Linked DNA regions of Minwuia thermotolerans. The protein of the gene in region 1 interacts with the protein of each later gene in a pairwise test. Links are inferred from orthologs where the notes say so. Each region holds a gene or a part of one and is shown in the gene's direction. Other genes may lie near its edges. The genes, in order: leuS and ligA.

Region 1 (8,772 bases):
TCCCGTGCCGTGCGGCGGAGCCGACGGCCGCCTCAGAACTGGATGCGGGTGCCCAGGAAGATCAGCGCCGCGCGCTGGCTGTCGCTGTCCAGGCTGGAGATGTCCTCCTGGTCCCAGAGCTGGACGCCGCCGACGAGGTTGACCGAGCGCGAGACGTTCCACACGCCGCCCAGCTCCACCGCGTCGGAGATCGCGGTCAGGCGCTGCTGGTCGCCGGAAAGCGAGCGCATGTACTGCATACCGACGCGCCAGTCCTCGCCGCCATAGCTCATCCCCAGCCGGTAATCGCGGACGCCCGCGCCCTCGGCCAGCCGCCATTCACGGGCCATGTCGGCGCCGAAGCTGAAACCGGCATAGTCGATGCGGCCGCCGACGCGCCATTCGCCGCCGCGGCTGTCATCCGGCGCCGCCAGGGCCAGCGGCCCGGACGGCGGTGCGCCCAGCGACAGGCCCTGCGCCTGCAGGCCGGAGATGCCGACGCGGTCGCCGCGCGCATCGCCGACGCTGCCGAAGATCTGATAGCCGACGCCCGCGGCCTGATCGCCGAAGTCGAGGCGGACATCCGGCATATCCTCGGCATGAGCCCGGTCGGCGTCGAGATTGAGGTTGAGCCCGCTGGCGCGCGGCGTCATCGACAGCAGTTCGTCCAGCGTCGCGGCCGCCGGCGCATCCTGCACGGACGCGTCCTTCGCCGGCGCCTGCAGGTTCAGGCGCAGCGTGCCTTCCTGCGCCTGGGCGGCGGCGCCGGCGGCGCACGACAGGCCCAGGCCGATGGCGAGGATATGGCGGTTTGAAAGCGGCATGGCGTATCGAGGATTCCGCGTTGCGTGTTAACAGCAGGTTATTATGGCTGAGCGGGGCGTGAATCAATTGACAATTCCGTGGCCGGAGGGCGTCGCGGCGCAGTTGTGCGCGGCGCGGGGCTCGGATATGAAGGCGCCATGATCCCGTTCGTGACATCCCTTCGGCCGCCTCGCGCGGCCGCCGGCCTGCGCCGGGCGGCGTTCGCCGCCGCGCTCGCCATGGTTGCGTCTGCCTGCGGCGTCTTCGGCGGCGACGACGAAGCGCCGGCCCAGCCTGTTTCGAATCAGACGGTTATCCCACAGCCTTCGAGCGGCGGCGGAGCCGCAGGTTCGGAAGCGGCGCCGGCCAATCCGTTCATGTGGCAGGCGACGCTGGAAACCATCGGCTTCATGCCGATCCTCGAGCTCGACGATCTGGCCGGCGTGATCGAGACCGGATGGTACATTCCGCCCGGCGCACCCACCGAAAGATTCCGCGCCGACGTGGCATTTTCATCACGCGCGCTGCGGGCCGAATCCATGGAACTGACGATGGAGCGCCAGGAACTGGACGACGCCGGCAACTGGCGCGAGGTGCCGGTCTCGCCGGCGGTGCCGACCAACCTGGTGGATTCGATCCTGGCCCGCGCCCTGGTGCTGCGCCAGGAGTCCGGCAGTCTCTGAAGCCCCCGTCCGGGGCGCCCATCCCTTCCGCTTCTTCAGTTCCCGAACGCATGACCGAGATCAACGAGAGATACAATCCCGCCGAGGTCGAGCCGCGCTGGCAGGCCGCTTGGGAGAACGGCCAGTGCTTCCGCGCCGCGACCGACACGTCGCGCGAGAAGTATTACGTGCTGGAGATGTTTCCCTATCCGTCGGGGCGCATCCACATGGGCCATGTGCGCAACTACACGCTGGGCGACGTGGTCGCACGCTACAAGCGCGCCCGCGGCTTCAACGTGCTTCACCCCATGGGCTGGGACGCCTTCGGCCTGCCGGCGGAGAACGCCGCGCGCGACCAGAAGGTGCATCCCGCGGAATGGACCTATCAGAACATCGCCAACATGAAGGCGGAGCTGAAGTCCATGGGCCTCAGCCTGGACTGGTCCAGGGAATTCGCCACCTGCGACGCGGACTATTACCGCCACCAGCAGAAGCTGTTCCTGGACTTCCTGAAGCAGGATCTGGTCTATCGCCGGGAAAGCTGGGTCAACTGGGATCCGGTCGACCACACCGTGCTGGCCAACGAGCAGGTGATCGACGGCAAGGGCTGGCGCTCGGGTGCGCCGGTGGAGAAGCGCCGGCTGACCCAGTGGTTCTTCCGCATCACCCGCTACGCCGAGGATCTGCTGGCCGAACTGTCGAACCTGGAGCGCTGGCCGGACCGCGTCCGCGCCATGCAGACCCAGTGGATCGGCCGGTCGGAGGGTCTGCGCATGACCTTCGATTTCGCGGGCGGCGGCCCGGCGGAAGGCCTCACGGTCTACACCACCCGCCCCGACACCATCTTCGGCGCCAGCTTCATGGCGGTCGCCGCCGAGCATCCGCTGGCGCAGCAGGCGGCGGCGGCGAACGCCGAGGCGGCCGCCTTCGTCGAGGAATGCCGGCGCATGGGCACCTCCGAGGAGGAGCTGGAGCGCGCCGAGAAGCGCGGCTTCGACACGGGCCTGCGGGTCCGGCACCCCTTCGTCGAGGGCCAGACCCTGCCGGTCTACATCGCCAACTTCATCCTGATGGACTACGGCACCGGCGCGATCTTCGGCTGTCCGGCCCATGACCAGCGCGACCTGGATTTCGCGCGCAAATACGGCCTGCCCGTGATCCCCGTCGTCTGCCCCCCGGACGCCGATCCGGCGGATTTCGAGGTCGGCAACACGGCCTTCACCGGCGAAGGGCGGCTGATCAATTCGGATTTCCTGGACGGCCTGGGCATCGAGGAAGGCAAGGACGCCGTCGCCAGCCGGATGGAACAGGCCGGCCGCGGGGAACGCACGGTCAACTTCCGCCTGCGCGACTGGGGCCTCAGCCGCCAGCGCTACTGGGGCTGCCCGATCCCGGTGATCCACTGCCCGTCCTGCGGCGTCGTGCCGGCGCCGGCGGAGCAGCTTCCCGTCGAGCTGCCCATGGACGTGACCTTCGACAAGCCCGGCAACGCGCTGGACCGCCACCCGACCTGGAAGCACGTCGCCTGCCCCGCCTGCGGCGCGGACGCCGAACGCGAAACCGACACGATGGACACCTTCGTCGATTCGTCGTGGTACTTCGCGCGCTTCGCCAGCGCCGACGCCGGGACCGAGCCCGTGCGCCGCGCCGACGCCGACTACTGGCTGCCGGTCGATCAGTATATCGGCGGCATCGAGCACGCGATCCTGCACCTGCTCTATTCCCGCTTCTTCATGCGCGGCATGACCGCGACCGGTCATACGGATCTGTCCGAGCCCTTTGCGGGCCTGTTCACGCAGGGCATGGTCGTGCACCGGACCTACCGCGCGGCGGACGGGCGCTGGCTCTATCCCTCCGAGGTGGAGAAGGGCGCCGACGGCGCCTGGCGGCATGTGGAAACCGGCGAGCCGGTGACCGAGGGCGCACTGGAGAAGATGAGCAAGTCGCGCAACAACACCGTCGACCCGGGCGCCATCATCGACCGCTTCGGCGCCGATACCGCACGCTGGTTCATGCTCTCCGACAGCCCGCCCGACCGCGATCTGGAATGGTCGGACGAGGGCGCCAACGGCGCCTGGCGCTTCCTGCAGCGGGTCTGGCGGCTGGTCCGCGCCGCCGCCGCCGGCGACGCCGGGGCGCCGGACCCCGGTCACGACCTCGTCCGCGCCGCGCACCGCGCCATCGACGGCTTCACCGGCGATCTGGAGAAGTTCCATTTCAACCGCGGCGTCGCCCGCGTCCACGAACTGGCCAACGAGATCGAGAAGACCGGCGGCGACAGCCCGGCCGACCGGGCCGCTCGGCGCTTCGCCGTGGAAACCATCGTGCGGCTGATGGCGCCCATGACCCCGCACCTGGCCGAAGAATGCTGGTCGGCGTTGGGTCATGACGGCATGATCGTCGACGCGCCCTGGCCCGAGGCGGATCCGGCCCTGGTGCGCCAGGAGACCGTCGCCATCGCCGTTCAGGTGAAGGGGAGGAAGCGCGCGGTGATCAACATGGCCCGCGACGCCGATCCGGCCGAGGTGGAAGCCGCGGCGCTGGCCGAGCCGAACGTGCAGCGCGCCATGGAGGGCAGGACCGTGCGCAAGGTGGTGGTGGTGCCGAACCGGATCGTCAATGTCGTCGTCTGAGCGCCGCATCGCCCGGCGGGGTGCCCTCGCCGCCCTGGCGCTCGGCGCGCTGGCGCTGGCGGGCTGCGGATTCCAGCCGGTCTATGCGCCCGGCGGCGCAGGCGATGTGCGCGGCCCGCTCTCCCGCCTCGAGGTGCAGGAGCAGAAGGGCAACGCCGCCTTCGCCACCCGCAACGCCCTGCTCGACGCCCTCGGCGCGCCGGACAAGCCCGCCGACCCGGAACATTTTCTCCGTCTCGAGGTGCTGGAAGATCGCGAAAGCGCCGGCATCCAGGCCGACGAGACCGTCTCGCGCATCAATGTCAGCCTGACCGGTCACTGGTGGCTGCTCGCCGCCGACCGGGAGAGCGTGCTGGACAGCGGTTCCGAGCGCCGCACGGTCTCCTACAACGTCGTCGATGACGAGTACGCCACGCTGATCGCGGGCCGCGAGGCCTCGGAACAGGCGGGCCGGCTGGTCGGCCAGGCCATCCGCACGCGGCTGCTCTTCCACTTCACCCGCAACTGAGAGCGGCGCCCCGTGGAGGTCAAGCCCTGGGAGGTCGACCGCTATCTGGGCGGGCCCGACTGGCCGCACCGGCTCTTCGTCATCTATGGCCCTGATACCGGACTGGTGCGGGAACGCGCGGAGCGGATCGCGAAGCGCCTGCTGGGCGACAACCCCGACCCCTTCCAGATCGTGCGGCTGGACGCCGACATGCTGTCTGACGACCCCTCGCGGCTGTCCGACGAGACGAACCAGATCGGCATGTTCGGCGGCGAGCGGGTGATCCGCGTCGCCGACGCCGGCCAGGCCGCCGTGGGCGCGGCGGCGGCGGCCCTGTTCGAAACCCCGCCCGACGCGGCCGCGGTGATCTTCGAGGCCGGCGACATCAAGCCTTCCAACCGCCTGCGCAAGCTGGCGAAGGACAGCAAGGCCGCGGTCGCCCTGCCCTGCTATCCGGACGGCGCGCAGGATCTGGACCGGCTGATCGGCGAGGCGCTTTCGGGCCTGCGCGTCGATCCGGCGGCGCGGGCCATGATTGCGCGGCGCCTGGGGCCCGACCGTCAGGCCAACCGGCAGATGCTGGAGACGCTCGCCACCTACAAGCTGGGCGACGACAGCCCCGTGACCGAGCCCGATGTCGCCGCCGTGCTGGGCGACCAGTCGGCGGTCGGTTTCGACGCCATCGCCTTCGCCGCCTTCGAGGGCCGCACGGCGGACGCGCTGGCCCTGCTGGACAAGAGCCTGGCGGAAAAGACGCCGGCGATGCTGGTGACGCTCTCGCTGGCGCGGCATATCGAGAAGTTCGACGAGGCCGACGCCCAGATGGAACAGGGCAAATCCACCGACCAGGCGGTGGGGGCGCTGCGCCTGGGGCCGAAGGACCGCCAGGCCGCCTTCCGCCGCCAGCTCGGGCTCTGGCCGTCGCGCAAGCGCGCCCTCGCCCGCCGGCTCTGCATCGAGGCCGATATCGACATGCGCGGCGGAGACGCCGACGACCGCATCGTCTGCCGCAACCTGCTGCTGCGTCTCGGCGCCGCCGCCCTGCACCGTCCCGCTTCGCGGTAGGGCCGCCGCACCCCGTCGGGCGGGCATGGCGGATGCCGCGTTTCCGCCCTGCCGGAGGGCCGGAAGGACCGGCTGATCGGCGACCGTGGACGGGTATGACCTGGCGTGATCCGATAGTTGATTGAACCAATATGCGCTGTCGCCCCTGGACTTGATCCAAGGGCCAGCGAACCGAAGGACTGGGTCCTGGGGTCAAGCCCCAGGACGCCAGGAGATTCAAACAGTTGCTGAATCGGTCCGGGGCAGCCGGGCGGTCCGCCCGGACCCCGGATCAATGACGCGTCAGGCGCCGGCAGATCTCGTCGAGCTGTTCCAGGGAACGGTAGGAAATCCGCACTTCTCCACCCTTCCGGCCCTTGTGGCGCACATCCACCGCCAGGCCAAGGGCCTCGCGCAGGCTCTGCTCCAGGGCCGCCGTGTCGGCGTCCTTCGGCGCGCGCGGCGGCGCGTCGCCCGCCGCTTTCGTGACCTTGCGGCGGATGGCCTCCGCCTCGCGCACATTGAGGCCGCGTTCGACGATCTCCTGCGCCAGACCTACCGGGTCCTCGGCGGTCAGTACGGCCCGCGCCGCGCCGGCGGTCAGCTTGCCCTCGCGCAGGTATGACTTGATCCGGTCCGGCAGGCCGAGCAGCCGGATGGCGTTGGCGACATGGCTGCGGCTCTTGCCCACCGCCTCGGCGATCTCGGTCTGGCCGTGGCCGAACTCCTGCATCAGCCGGCGATAGCCCTCGGCCTCCTCCAGCGGATTGAGATCCTGACGCTGGATGTTCTCGACCAGGGCGATGCGCAGCGCGTCCTCATCGGACAGGTCGCGGACCACCACCGGGATCTCGTGCAGCTGCGCCGCCTGGGCGGCCCGCCAGCGCCGTTCGCCGGCGACGATCTCGAACAGTTCGGGCTCGTCACGGTCGCGGCGCACCAGAATCGGCTGCAGGATGCCCTGGCGGCGGATCGATTCCACCAGCGAGCGCATCTCCTTGTCGTCGAAGCTCTGACGCGGCTGATAGCGCCCCGGCCGCAGCCGCTCGACGGGCATGGTGCGGATGCTGCGGGCGCGCTGCAGGGTCTCGTCATCGGCCTGCGAGGCCTCGCCCAGCAAGGCGGACAGGCCCCGTCCGAGGCCCCTGTTGCCGGGCCGGCGCGGCGGTTCGTTCTGGTCCGACATGCGCGCTTCAGGCCGCGGCGGTGCGGGCGCGTTCGCGCCGGATGAGTTCGCCGGCGAGGCGGATATAGGCCTGGCTGCCGGCGCAGCGGTAGTCGTAGAGCAGGGCCGGGCGGCCATAGGACGGCGCCTCCGAGATGCGGACATTGCGCGGGATCACCGCGTCGTAGACCTTCGCCCCCATGTGGCGGCGGACATCCTCGGCGACCTGCTCGGAGAGATTGTTGCGGCGGTCGAACATGGTGAGCACGATTCCCTGGATCTCCAGTTCCGGGTTCAGGGTACGCTTCACGCGGTCGATCGTCGACATGAGCTGGCTCAGACCCTCCAGGGCGAAGAACTCGCACTGCAGCGGCACCAGCACCGCCTCGGCCGCGGCCATGGCGTTGACCGTCACCAGATTGAGCGAGGGCGGGCAGTCGATCAGCACATAGTCGTATTTCGCCGGTAGGGCGGCGAGCGCATGCCGCAGGCGCAGCTGCGGCTCCGGCAGCTCGATCAGCTCCAGCTCCGAGCCGCTCAGTTCTACCGAGGCCGGCATGATGTCCAGGCGCGGTACGTCCGACGGTACGATTGCGTCCCTGGCGGCGGCCGCGTCGACGAGCACGTGATAGCTGCTGGTACGGCGGCGGTCGCGGTCGATGCCGAGCCCGGTCGAGGCGTTGCCCTGGGCGTCGAGATCGACGATCAGCACCGAACGGCCGACCGCCGCGAGGGCGGTGCCGAGATTGATGGCGGTCGTCGTCTTGCCGACCCCGCCCTTCTGGTTCACCACCGCCAGCGTGCGCGGGCGGCGGGAGGCCTGGGCCTTGATGTCATGCTGGATCGTCACGGCGCGTCAGCTCCTCCATGACCAGCACCGTCCCGCGCTTGTCGCTGAGGCTTCGGTGCCTGGAGAAAGTGAATTTCCAATATTTCGTAGCCGCAGTCAACTCACTCTCTACATCTTGGCCCTTGAGGAACAGGCAGCGCGTATGTGGCCCGCGCAGATGCGCCGACAGATCGATCAGTTTCGGCAGCGGCGCCAGCGCGCGGGCCGTGATCGTGTCCGCCGGCGGCAGGTCGAGATCCTCGATCCGCTCGGCGTGGATCGCCGCCGCGACCTCCATCGCCCGCGCCGTCTCACGCAGGAAAGTGGCCTTGCGGCGGTCCGATTCGATCAGCGTCACGCCCTTGAGGCCGCAGGCGGCCAGCACGAGGCCCGGAAATCCGCCCCCGCTGCCCAGGTCGTACCAGCGCCCGCCCGCGCCGCCGGCCCCGCCGGCGATCTCGAGAAGCTGCCAGGAGTCCAGGAAGTGGCGCGACCAGATCGTGTCCAGGGTCTTCGGAGCGACGAGATTGATCGCCCGGTTCCAGCGCCGCAGCTGCGCGGCATAGATCTCCAGACGCTCGACTGTTTCACGTGAAACACCGGTGCGGGCCGCGAAGCCGTCTGCGTCCATCGGCCCCTCAGCCCGCCGCCGCGCGCGCGCCCTTGCGCAGCTGGGCCAGGACCAGCGACAGGGCCGCCGGGGTCACGCCCGGGATCCGGCCCGCCTGGCCGATGGTGGACGGCCGGGCCGCGGACAGCTTTTCCTTCATCTCGTTGGACAGGCCGGCGATGGCGCCATAGTCGAGATCCGCCGGGAGGGCCACGGCCTCGTCCTTGCGGAAGGCGCGGATATCCGCCTGCTGCCGGTCGAGATAGCCGGCATAGACGGCGTCGATCTCGAGCTGCTCGACGATGCCAGGCGCGATGCCGGCCAGCTCCGGCCAGATGCGGGCCAGGTCCGCGAATGCGATCGACGGGTAGCGCAGCAGGTCCATGGCGCTGCGCCGCTGGCCGTCGGCGTTGACCGAGAGGCCGTGGCGCTGCGCTTCGGGCGGGGTCAGGCTGCGCTCCGCCATCATCGTGCGGGCATTGTCCAGTTCCCCCATCCGCGCGCGGAACATGGCCGCGCGCTCACCGCCGACGACACCCGCTTCGATGCCGAGTTCGGT
Region 2 (8,647 bases), on another replicon or contig:
ATCCGCGAGGCTGGCATCAAGCAGCAGGATATGCCGCGCCGGGTCATCCGCATCCTTCGCGAGGTGCGCGTCGGCGACGACCGGAGCTGGGCGCGGCTGTCGCCGGCGGACGAGTTCCGGCTGAGCTTCAACATCGCCTTCGACAATGCGCTGCTCGCGGCGCAGTCGACGCAGTTCCATCCCGGCTTCCACAGCTTCGAGCAGGACGTCGCGCGGGCGAGGACCTTCTGTCTCTACGAGGAGATCGAGGGGATGTGGGCGGCCGGACTCGCCAAGGGCGGTTCGCTGGACAACGCTGTCGTGGTGCAGGGCGACAAGGTGCTGAATCCCGAGGGGCTGCGCTACGAGGACGAGAGCGTGCGCCACAAGGCGCTCGACGCGATTGGCGATCTCTATACCGCGGGCCATCGCATCGTCGGCGCCTATCACGGCGAACGCGCTGGTCACGGGCTCAACAACCGGTTGCTGAAGGCCCTGTTCGCGGACCGGGCCAACTACGCCATCGAACAGGAAACGGCTGACTGGGAAGAACTCAGGCTGGTCGACGCCGCCGACTGACCGTCGGCATCCCTTCAGACTGGCATTGCTGCGGTGCGGCTATTCCGCCGCGATCCGGTGGGCCGCCGCCTGGATGCTGGTTTCCTCGCCATCGGCCAGCGCGCGCACCAGGCTGCTGATCGCGCCCTTCACGGTGCCGGTCGGCAGGCGATTGAAATTGCGCGCCAGTTCGATCGTGGTCCGGTTCTGACCGCCATGACCGAGTTCCGGCATCACGGTGGAGGGTTCCAGCCCGTCGAAGAAATATCCGACATGGCAGCCGAGCCGCCGGGAGAGATCATAGAGCCGTCCCGCACTGACGCGATTGGACCCGGTCTCGTATTTCTGAACCTGCTGGTAGGAGATGCCCAGGGTCGACGCCAGATCGTGCTGCGTCAGGCCCAGTTCGGCCCTGCGGCTGCGGATCCGCTCCCCGACATGCCGGTCGACGCTTCGGTCGTGTTGCATTTGGTCTCTCCCTGTCACCAATTGTGATCCAGTTGGGGACTTCGGCTCCGGCCGGGCTCGGTCGGCGTCTGGTCCGCAGCCTCAAGCTTCAAGTCCCGTGCCGTCTTCCGCTACGGCGCGCGGACGGGCTCGGGGCCGCTTGATTTCGCTCATCCGTCGTGAGAATAAGCCCTCATGGACTCCAGATTTCCGATCGTGCGCTCACTGGGCGCGCTGACGCTGCTGACCCTGCTTGCCGCGTTTCTCGCCGGCTGCTCGGGCGGCGAGGACGAGACTCCGGTCGCCAGCGCGCAGCCGGCCCCGGAACCCCCGGTCGAAGTGCTCTACAACAGCGCGCTCGATGCGCTCGTGGCGGAGGAGTACGAACAGGCGGCGGCCGGCTTCGATCTGGTCGAGCGGCAGTATCCCTATTCGGTCTGGGCCACCAAGGCGCAGATCATGGCGATCTTTTCCTATTACATGACCAACGATTACGACCTCGCCATCGGCGCGGCCGAACGCTTCATTCGCCTGCATCCGGGCAGCAAGGACACGCCCTATGCCCACTACATGATCGCGGTCTCCAACTACGAGCAGATCGCCGATGTGGAGCGCGACCAGGGCCGCACGCGCGAGGCGCTGAACAAGTTGCAGGAGGTTCTCCAGCGTTATCCGCGCTCGGCCTACGCTCAGGATGCCCAGGCCAAGCTGGCGCTGACCCGCGATCATCTGGCGGGCAAGGAGATGACGGTCGGCCGCTATTACCTGCAGCGCGGTCACTACGTCGCGGCCATCAACCGGTTCCGCAATGTCGTGGAGCAGTTCCAGACCACCAGCCACACGCCCGAGGCGCTGCATCGGCTGGTCGAATCCTATCTGTCCCTCGGCGTGACCGACGAGGCGCAGGCGACCGCGGCCGTGCTGGGCCACAATTACCCGCAGAGTCAGTGGTATCGGGACTCCTATGCCATGCTCCAGGGCGAGGACCTGGAGCCGGAGCCCAGCGAGGGCTCCTGGATTTCGCAGGTCTGGAACAGCATTTTCTGATGTATATGGGCGATGCTCCGGTCGCTCTCGATTCGTGACATCGTCGTCTTCGACCGGCTGGATATCGATCTGGCCGGCGGCCTTTGCGCGCTGACCGGTGAGACCGGCGCTGGCAAGTCCATCCTGCTCGATTCCCTGGGCCTCGCCATCGGCCAGCGCGCCGAAGGCCGGCTGGTCCGCTCCGGCGCCGACCGCGGCGCAGTGATCGCCGTCTTCGAGCTTCCCGGCGATCATCCCGCGCAGGAACTGTTGCGCGAACAGGAAATCGAGCCCGAGGACCAACTCATCGTCCGCCGCACCCTGTCGGCGGACGGCCGCAGCCGGGCCTTCGTCAACGACCAGCCGGTCAGCGTGGGCTTCCTCGCGCGGCTGGGCGAAACCATTGTCGAGGTACATGGGCAGGCGGCGGAGGTCGGGCTGATGAAGACGGCCAACCATCGTGGCATTCTGGACCGCTTTGCGGGCAACGACGCCCGCCTGGCGGCCGTCGCGCGGACGCACGCCGAGTGGCGGCGGCTGGAGAAGGCACACGCCGCGCGCGTCGCGGAAGTCGAGAAGGCGCGGGCGGAGCAGGACTTCCTTGAACACGCCCTGGCCGAGCTGGAGGAGCTGGCGCCGGAGCCCGGTGAGGAGGAGCGGCTGGCCGAGCGCCGCGGTTTCCTGATGCAGGTGGAGAAGATCGCCGAGGCGGTCTCCGACGCGGTCGGCGCATTGGAGGACGAAGGCGGTGTGGCCTCCCGCCTGCGCGCCGCCGAACGCGCCCTGGACCGGGTGCGGGACCGGGCCGCGGGACGGCTGGAGGCGGCGCTCGACGCACTGGCGCGGGCGGCGGTGGAGGCCGATGAGGCGGTGAACGCGATTTCCGCCGTGGCGGCCGATCTGGACGCGGAACCGGGCGAACTGGAGCGCGTCGATGAGCGGTTGTTCGCGCTGCGCGGCGCGGCGCGCAAGCACCGGGTCGAAGCGGCCGGTCTCCCGGAACTGCTGGAACGCTACCGCAGCCAGCTCGCCGCGATCGAAGGCGGCGGCCGGGACATCGAGCGGCTGGCCAGCGAAGCACAGGCAGCGCGGGAGACCTATCTTGCGGCGGCGGAGACGCTGTCGGCCGCGCGCCGCGAAGCGGCCGGCCGGCTGGATGAGGCGGTTCGCGGCGAACTCGAGCCCCTTCGAATGGGCGGGGCGCGGTTCCTGACCGGCGTCGCGCCGCTGGGGGAGCAGGACTGGGGCGCGCAGGGCGCCGATCAGGTGCGCTTCGAGGTCGCCACCAATCCGGGCGCGGAGCCCGGCCCGATCGCGAAGATCGCTTCGGGGGGCGAACTCTCGCGTTTCATGCTGGCGCTGAAGGTGGTGCTGGCCGGTTCGGGCGATGCGCCGGTGCTGATCTTCGACGAGGTCGACCGAGGCGTCGGCGGCGCGACGGCCGACGCCGTGGGCGAGCGGCTGCAACGTCTCGCCGGGCGCTTCCAGGTTCTGGTCGTCACCCACAGTCCGCAGGTCGCCGCGCGCGCGGGGCGGCAGTGGCTGATCGCCAAGGACGTCTCCGACCGCGCCACGACGCGCGTTGTCCGGCTGGAAAGCGGCGAACGGCGCGAGGAGATCGCGCGGATGCTTTCCGGCGCTGAGATCACCGCGGAAGCGCGCGCCGCCGCCGACAAGCTGCTGAGCGGGAGGCAGCCATGAGCGACAAGGCGCCGATCGAAGCGCGCGAGGAGCACGCCGGGCTGGTGAAGCAGATCCGCGAACACGACCGCCGCTATTACCAGGAGGATGCGCCGACGGTCACGGACGCCGAATACGACCGGCTGCGCGCGCGTCTGGAGGAACTGGAGGCGGAGCATCCGGACCTCGTGACCCCGGACAGCCCGACGCAGAGCGTGGGCGCGGCGCCGGCCTCCGGCTTCGGCAAGGTGACGCACGCCCGGCCCATGCTCTCGCTGGGCAACGCCTTTTCCGAAGAGGACGTCGCCGACTTCATCCAGCGCGTGCGCCGGTTTCTCAACCTCGACGCCGAAACGGAAATCGCGCTCAACGCCGAGCCCAAGATCGACGGGCTGTCGGCCTCGCTCCGCTACGAGAAGAGGCGGCTGGTCACCGGCGCAACGCGCGGCGACGGCTATGAGGGCGAGGACGTCACCGCCAATATCCGCACCGTGGGCGACATTCCGAACGAGTTGCCGAACGGCGCGCCGGATGTCTTCGAGGTGCGCGGCGAGGTCTACATGTCGAAGACGGCCTTCGCCGAGCTGAACCGCGCCCAGGCTGAGGCGGGGCGGCAGATCTACGCCAATCCGCGCAATGCGGCGGCCGGCTCGCTCCGCCAGATCGACGCTTCGGTCACGGCGAACCGGAAACTCGCCTTCTTCGCCTATTCCTGGGGGGAGGTCTCGGCCCTGCCCGCCGACACCCAGTCCGGCGTGCTGGCGGCGCTCGAAGGCTGGGGCTTCACCATCAATCCGCTGACGCGCATCTGCCACGGCATCGACGAGATCATGGCGCTCTACCGGGAGATCGAGGCCGGGCGCGGGGAACTCGACTACGACATCGACGGCGTCGTCTACAAGGTCGACCGCCTCGACTGGCAGGACCGGCTCGGCTATGTCAGCCGCAGCCCGCGATTCGCCATCGCCCACAAGTTTCCGGCCGAAAAGGCCATGACGGTGCTGAAGGGCATCGACATCCAGGTTGGCCGAACGGGCGCGCTGACGCCGGTGGCGCGGCTGGAGCCGGTGACCGTCGGCGGTGTCGTGGTCTCCAACGCGACGCTCCACAACGAGGACGAGATCGCCCGCAAGGACGTCCGTATCGGCGACACGGTGATCCTGCAGCGCGCCGGGGACGTGATCCCGCAGATCCTGGGCGTGGTCGAGGACAAGCGGCCCGGGGACGCGAAGCCCTACGAGTTTCCCGAGACCTGCCCGGCCTGCGGCAGCCACGCCGCCCGCGACGTGCGCGCCGACGGCCAGCTCGACGTGGTGCGCCGCTGCACCGGCGGACTGATCTGCCCCGCCCAGGCGGTGGAGCGGCTCAAGCACTTCGTCTCCCGCAACGCCTTCGACATCGAAGGTCTGGGCACGCGGCAGATCGAGATGTTCTTTCAGGAAGGCGTGATCCGAGCCCCTGCGGACATCTTCACCTTGCCCGGGCGCAACGGGGAATTGAAGCTGGAGGAACGCGAGGGCTTCGGCGCGACATCGGTGCGGAACCTGTTCGCCGCCATCGAGGAACGCCGCGAGATCGGCCTGGACCGTTTCCTGTTCGCCCTCGGCATCCGCCATGTGGGCCAGCAGACCGCGCGCGTGCTGGCGACCAACTATCTCAGGCTCGACGACCTTCTGGCGGCTGCAAGGGCGGCGGCGGAAGGACCGGAGTCGGAGGCCTATCAGGAACTGGTCGCCATCGACGGCATCGGCGCGACTGTCGCCGACGCGCTGGCCGAGTTCGCCGCCGAACCGCACAACCGCGAGGTTCTCGACGCGCTGCTGGCGGAAGTGCGGGTCACGGATTTCGAAGCGCCGAAGCGCGACACGGCGGTCGCCGGCAAGACCGTGGTGTTCACCGGTACGCTGGAAACCATGACCCGGGACGAGGCCAAGGCCCGTGCGGAATCGTTGGGGGCAAAGGTTTCCGGCTCGGTCTCGAAGAAGACCGACTACGTCGTCGCCGGCCCCGGGGCCGGCTCCAAGGCGAAGAAGGCCGCCGAACTGGGCATCACGACCCTGACCGAGCAGGAATGGCTGGAACTTATAGGCTAAAGCGTTCCGGTGTTTGATTGAATCGCCGCCGCCGCTTGGGTGTCATGCCCGCCCCCGTGCGGGCATCCGGCCAGGATCATCGACTTGCGGCGCAGCCGCTCCGAACCCCCGCACAGAGGCGGGGGTGACTCGCCGAGTGAGTGGCGGTTCCGCAATTTGGTGAATCGATCTGTCCCGTTGACCGTTTAGTCGCTCCGGCGCAGCCGCACCCGGCATGGCGGAACCGCGAGGCCGGCGACGCCGATGCCGGTGACATAGATGCTGCCGCAGTTCTCGTGCGGGCCCTCGCGTGAGCCGGTCACCACATAAAGATCGCGGAGATCGTTACCGCCGAAGGCCACGCTGGTGACCATCGGCAGCGGAACCCGGAGGCTTTCCCGCAGCGACCCGTCCGGCTCCAGCACGGCGACGCGGCCGCCGAAGGCGACGGCGACAACGACGGCGCCGTCCTCGGCGACGCACAGCCCGTCCGGATGACCGTCCTCGAACTCGGCGAATACCGACCACTCGCCGACCCGGCCGTCGTCGACATCGTAGACCCGGACGATGTTCTTCCGGGCGTCCGAATGGTAGAGCCGCTTGCCGTCGGGCGAGAAGCCCATGCCGTTGGTCAGCATGACGCCGTCGGAAACCGTCGAGGCGGTGCCATCCAGGTGAATGACATGGAGGTGTCCCGGCCGTTCGGGATCGCCGCTGAAGACCTGGAAGCCGAGCGAGCCGACAAAAAGCCGGCCGGCCGCGTCGGTGGTGAAGTCGTTGAAGCCGATGGCCGTTTCGGTGATGTCCTTGTCCAGCAGGATTTCCGTGCGCGTCCCGTCGAAGCTCTTGAATGCGATGTTGCGTCCGCCGACCACCACGCCGCCGTCGGCATGATGGACCATGCCGCCGATGCCGCGGCGGTGGGGGAGAAGCGTCGTCACCGCGCCGTCACGGCCCAGGGCGTGAACCCCGCCGTTCTGAACGTCGCTGAACAGCAGCCCGCGTTCCGCATCCCACAGCGGCGCCTCGATCAGGCCGTAGCCCGTCGCCAGTTGCTTCATGTCGCATTCCTCCCGCGCGGCATTCTGGGCGAGGGCGTCGGAGCGGGCAAAGAAAAACCCCGGAAGCGGCGCTTCCGGGGTTTCCCGTTCGGTTCTGGCCGTGGCGTCAGTCGCGCCGGCGGGGACGGCGGTCGCCGCCGCCCGAGCGCTCGCGCTGGGGCAGGGGCTCGACGCCCTCCTTCTCGATGCCGGTCTCCTGATCGACATAGCGCATCGACAGGCGCACCTTGCCGCGGTCGTCGACCTCCAGCAGCTTGACGTAGACCTCATCGCCCTCGTTGACGACGTCGGTCACTTTCTCGGTGCGGCCTTCCTGCATCTCGGAGACATGGACCAGGCCGTCGCGACTTCCGAAGAAGTTCACGAAGGCGCCGAAGTCCATGATCTTCACGACCTTGCCCTTGTAGACCGCGCCGGGCTCCGGCTCCGCGACGATGGAATGGATCCAGTCCAGCGCCTTCTGCGCGGCGTCGCCGTCGCTGGAAGCCACCTTCACCGTGCCGTCGTCGTCGATGTCGATCTTGCAGCCGGTGACCTCGGTGATTTCCCGGATCACCTTGCCGCCGGTGCCGATGACGTCGCGGATCTTGTCGGTCGGAACCTTGATCACGGAGATGCGCGGAGCGGTCTCCTTCAGCTCCTCGCGGCCTGCGCTGATCGCCTTGGACATGCAGTCCAGGATGTGGGCGCGGCCCTCATTGGCCTGACCGAGGGCGGTCTTCATGATCTCCTCGGTGATGCCCGCGATCTTGATGTCCATCTGCAGCGAGGTGACGCCCTTCGACGTGCCGGCCACCTTGAAATCCATGTCGCCCAGATGATCCTCGTCGCCGAGGATATCGGACAGGACGGCGTGACGATCGCCTTCCAGGATCAGGCCCATGGCGATGCCGGAGACCGGGCGGCGCAGCGGCACGCCCGCATCCATCATCGCAAGCGAGGTGCCGCAGACGGTCGCCATCGAGGAAGAACCGTTGGATTCCGTCACCTCGGAAACGATCCGGATGGTGTAGGGGAACTCGGTCTTCGACGGCATCAGCGGATGCACCGCCCGCCAGGCCAGCTTGCCGTGGCCGATCTCCCGGCGTCCCGGGCCCAGGCGGAAGCTGGTCTCGCCCACCGAATAGGGCGGGAAGTTGTAGTGCAGCATGAAGTGCTCGCGGCTTTCGCCGGCCAGCGCGTCGATGATCTGCTCGTCCTGGCCGGTCCCCAGTGTGGTGACCACCAGGGCCTGGGTCTCGCCGCGGGTGAACAGCGCCGAACCGTGCGCGCGGGGCAGGATGCCGACCTCGCATTCGATCGGGCGGACCGTGCGGGTGTCGCGGCCGTCGATGCGCTTGCCGGTGTCCAGGATGCCGTTGCGGACGATGTTCTTCTCGAGGTCCTTGAGCGCGGCGCCGACAGCCTGCCGGCCTTCCTCGTGTTCGGCCAGGGCGTCCTTGACCTTCTGCTTGGCCGCCGAGACGGCGTCCTGGCGGGCGGTCTTCTCGCGGATCGTGTAGGCGGCGGCGAGATCGTCGCGGGCGATGCCGGAGATCTGCTCCATCAGAGAGTCGGTGTAGAGCGGCGGCGGCGGGGCCCAGGGCTCCTTCGCGGCCGTCTCGGCCAGGTCGATGATGGCGTCGATGACTTCCTGATAGGCCTTGTGGCCGAACATCACCGCGCCCAGCATTTCGTCCTCGCTGAGCTCGTCGGCCTCCGATTCCACCATCATGACGGCGTCGACGGTGCCGGCCACGACCAGGTCGAGCCGCGAATCGGGCATCTGCTGGCGTGTGGGGTTGAGCACGTACTCGCCGTCCACCATGCCTACGCGGCAGCCGC

Evidence for each region.
Region 2: the proteins of leuS (region 1) and ligA interact in binary tests that used the Escherichia coli proteins (3 or more experiments, as listed by UniProt). The link is inferred for Minwuia thermotolerans from one-to-one orthologs.

Annotation. Positions count from the first base shown.
Region 1 is NZ_PIGG01000015.1:95,544-104,315, forward strand. What follows is about bases 1,173-4,297. They hold leuS (leucine--tRNA ligase), read left to right. Parts: upstream 1,173-1,516; coding sequence 1,517-4,078; downstream 4,079-4,297. Other genes in these bases: CWC60_RS03630 (DUF3576 domain-containing protein), read left to right, coding at 1,173-1,466; CWC60_RS03640 (hypothetical protein), read left to right, coding at 4,065-4,297. Also shown: more of CWC60_RS03630, read left to right, coding at 909-1,172; more of CWC60_RS03640, read left to right, coding at 4,298-4,586; holA (DNA polymerase III subunit delta), read left to right, coding at 4,599-5,630; CWC60_RS03650 (ParB/RepB/Spo0J family partition protein), read right to left, coding at 5,902-6,795; CWC60_RS03655 (ParA family protein), read right to left, coding at 6,803-7,606; 16S rRNA (guanine(527)-N(7))-methyltransferase RsmG, read right to left, coding at 7,608-8,234; tRNA uridine-5-carboxymethylaminomethyl(34) synthesis enzyme MnmG, read right to left, coding at 8,242-8,772.
Region 2 is NZ_PIGG01000026.1:23,988-32,634, forward strand. The notes cover bases 3,246-6,245. They hold ligA (NAD-dependent DNA ligase LigA), read left to right. Parts: upstream 3,246-3,707; coding sequence 3,708-5,783; downstream 5,784-6,245. Other genes in these bases: recN (DNA repair protein RecN), read left to right, coding at 3,246-3,711; CWC60_RS05840 (SMP-30/gluconolactonase/LRE family protein), read right to left, coding at 5,969-6,245. Also shown: lpxC (UDP-3-O-acyl-N-acetylglucosamine deacetylase), read left to right, coding at 1-558; CWC60_RS05820 (helix-turn-helix domain-containing protein), read right to left, coding at 598-1,005; CWC60_RS05825 (outer membrane protein assembly factor BamD), read left to right, coding at 1,180-2,031; more of recN, read left to right, coding at 2,044-3,245; more of CWC60_RS05840, read right to left, coding at 6,246-6,823; pnp (polyribonucleotide nucleotidyltransferase), read right to left, coding at 6,930-8,647. UniProt on the Escherichia coli protein: DNA ligase that catalyzes the formation of phosphodiester linkages between 5'-phosphoryl and 3'-hydroxyl groups in double-stranded DNA using NAD as a coenzyme and as the energy source for the reaction.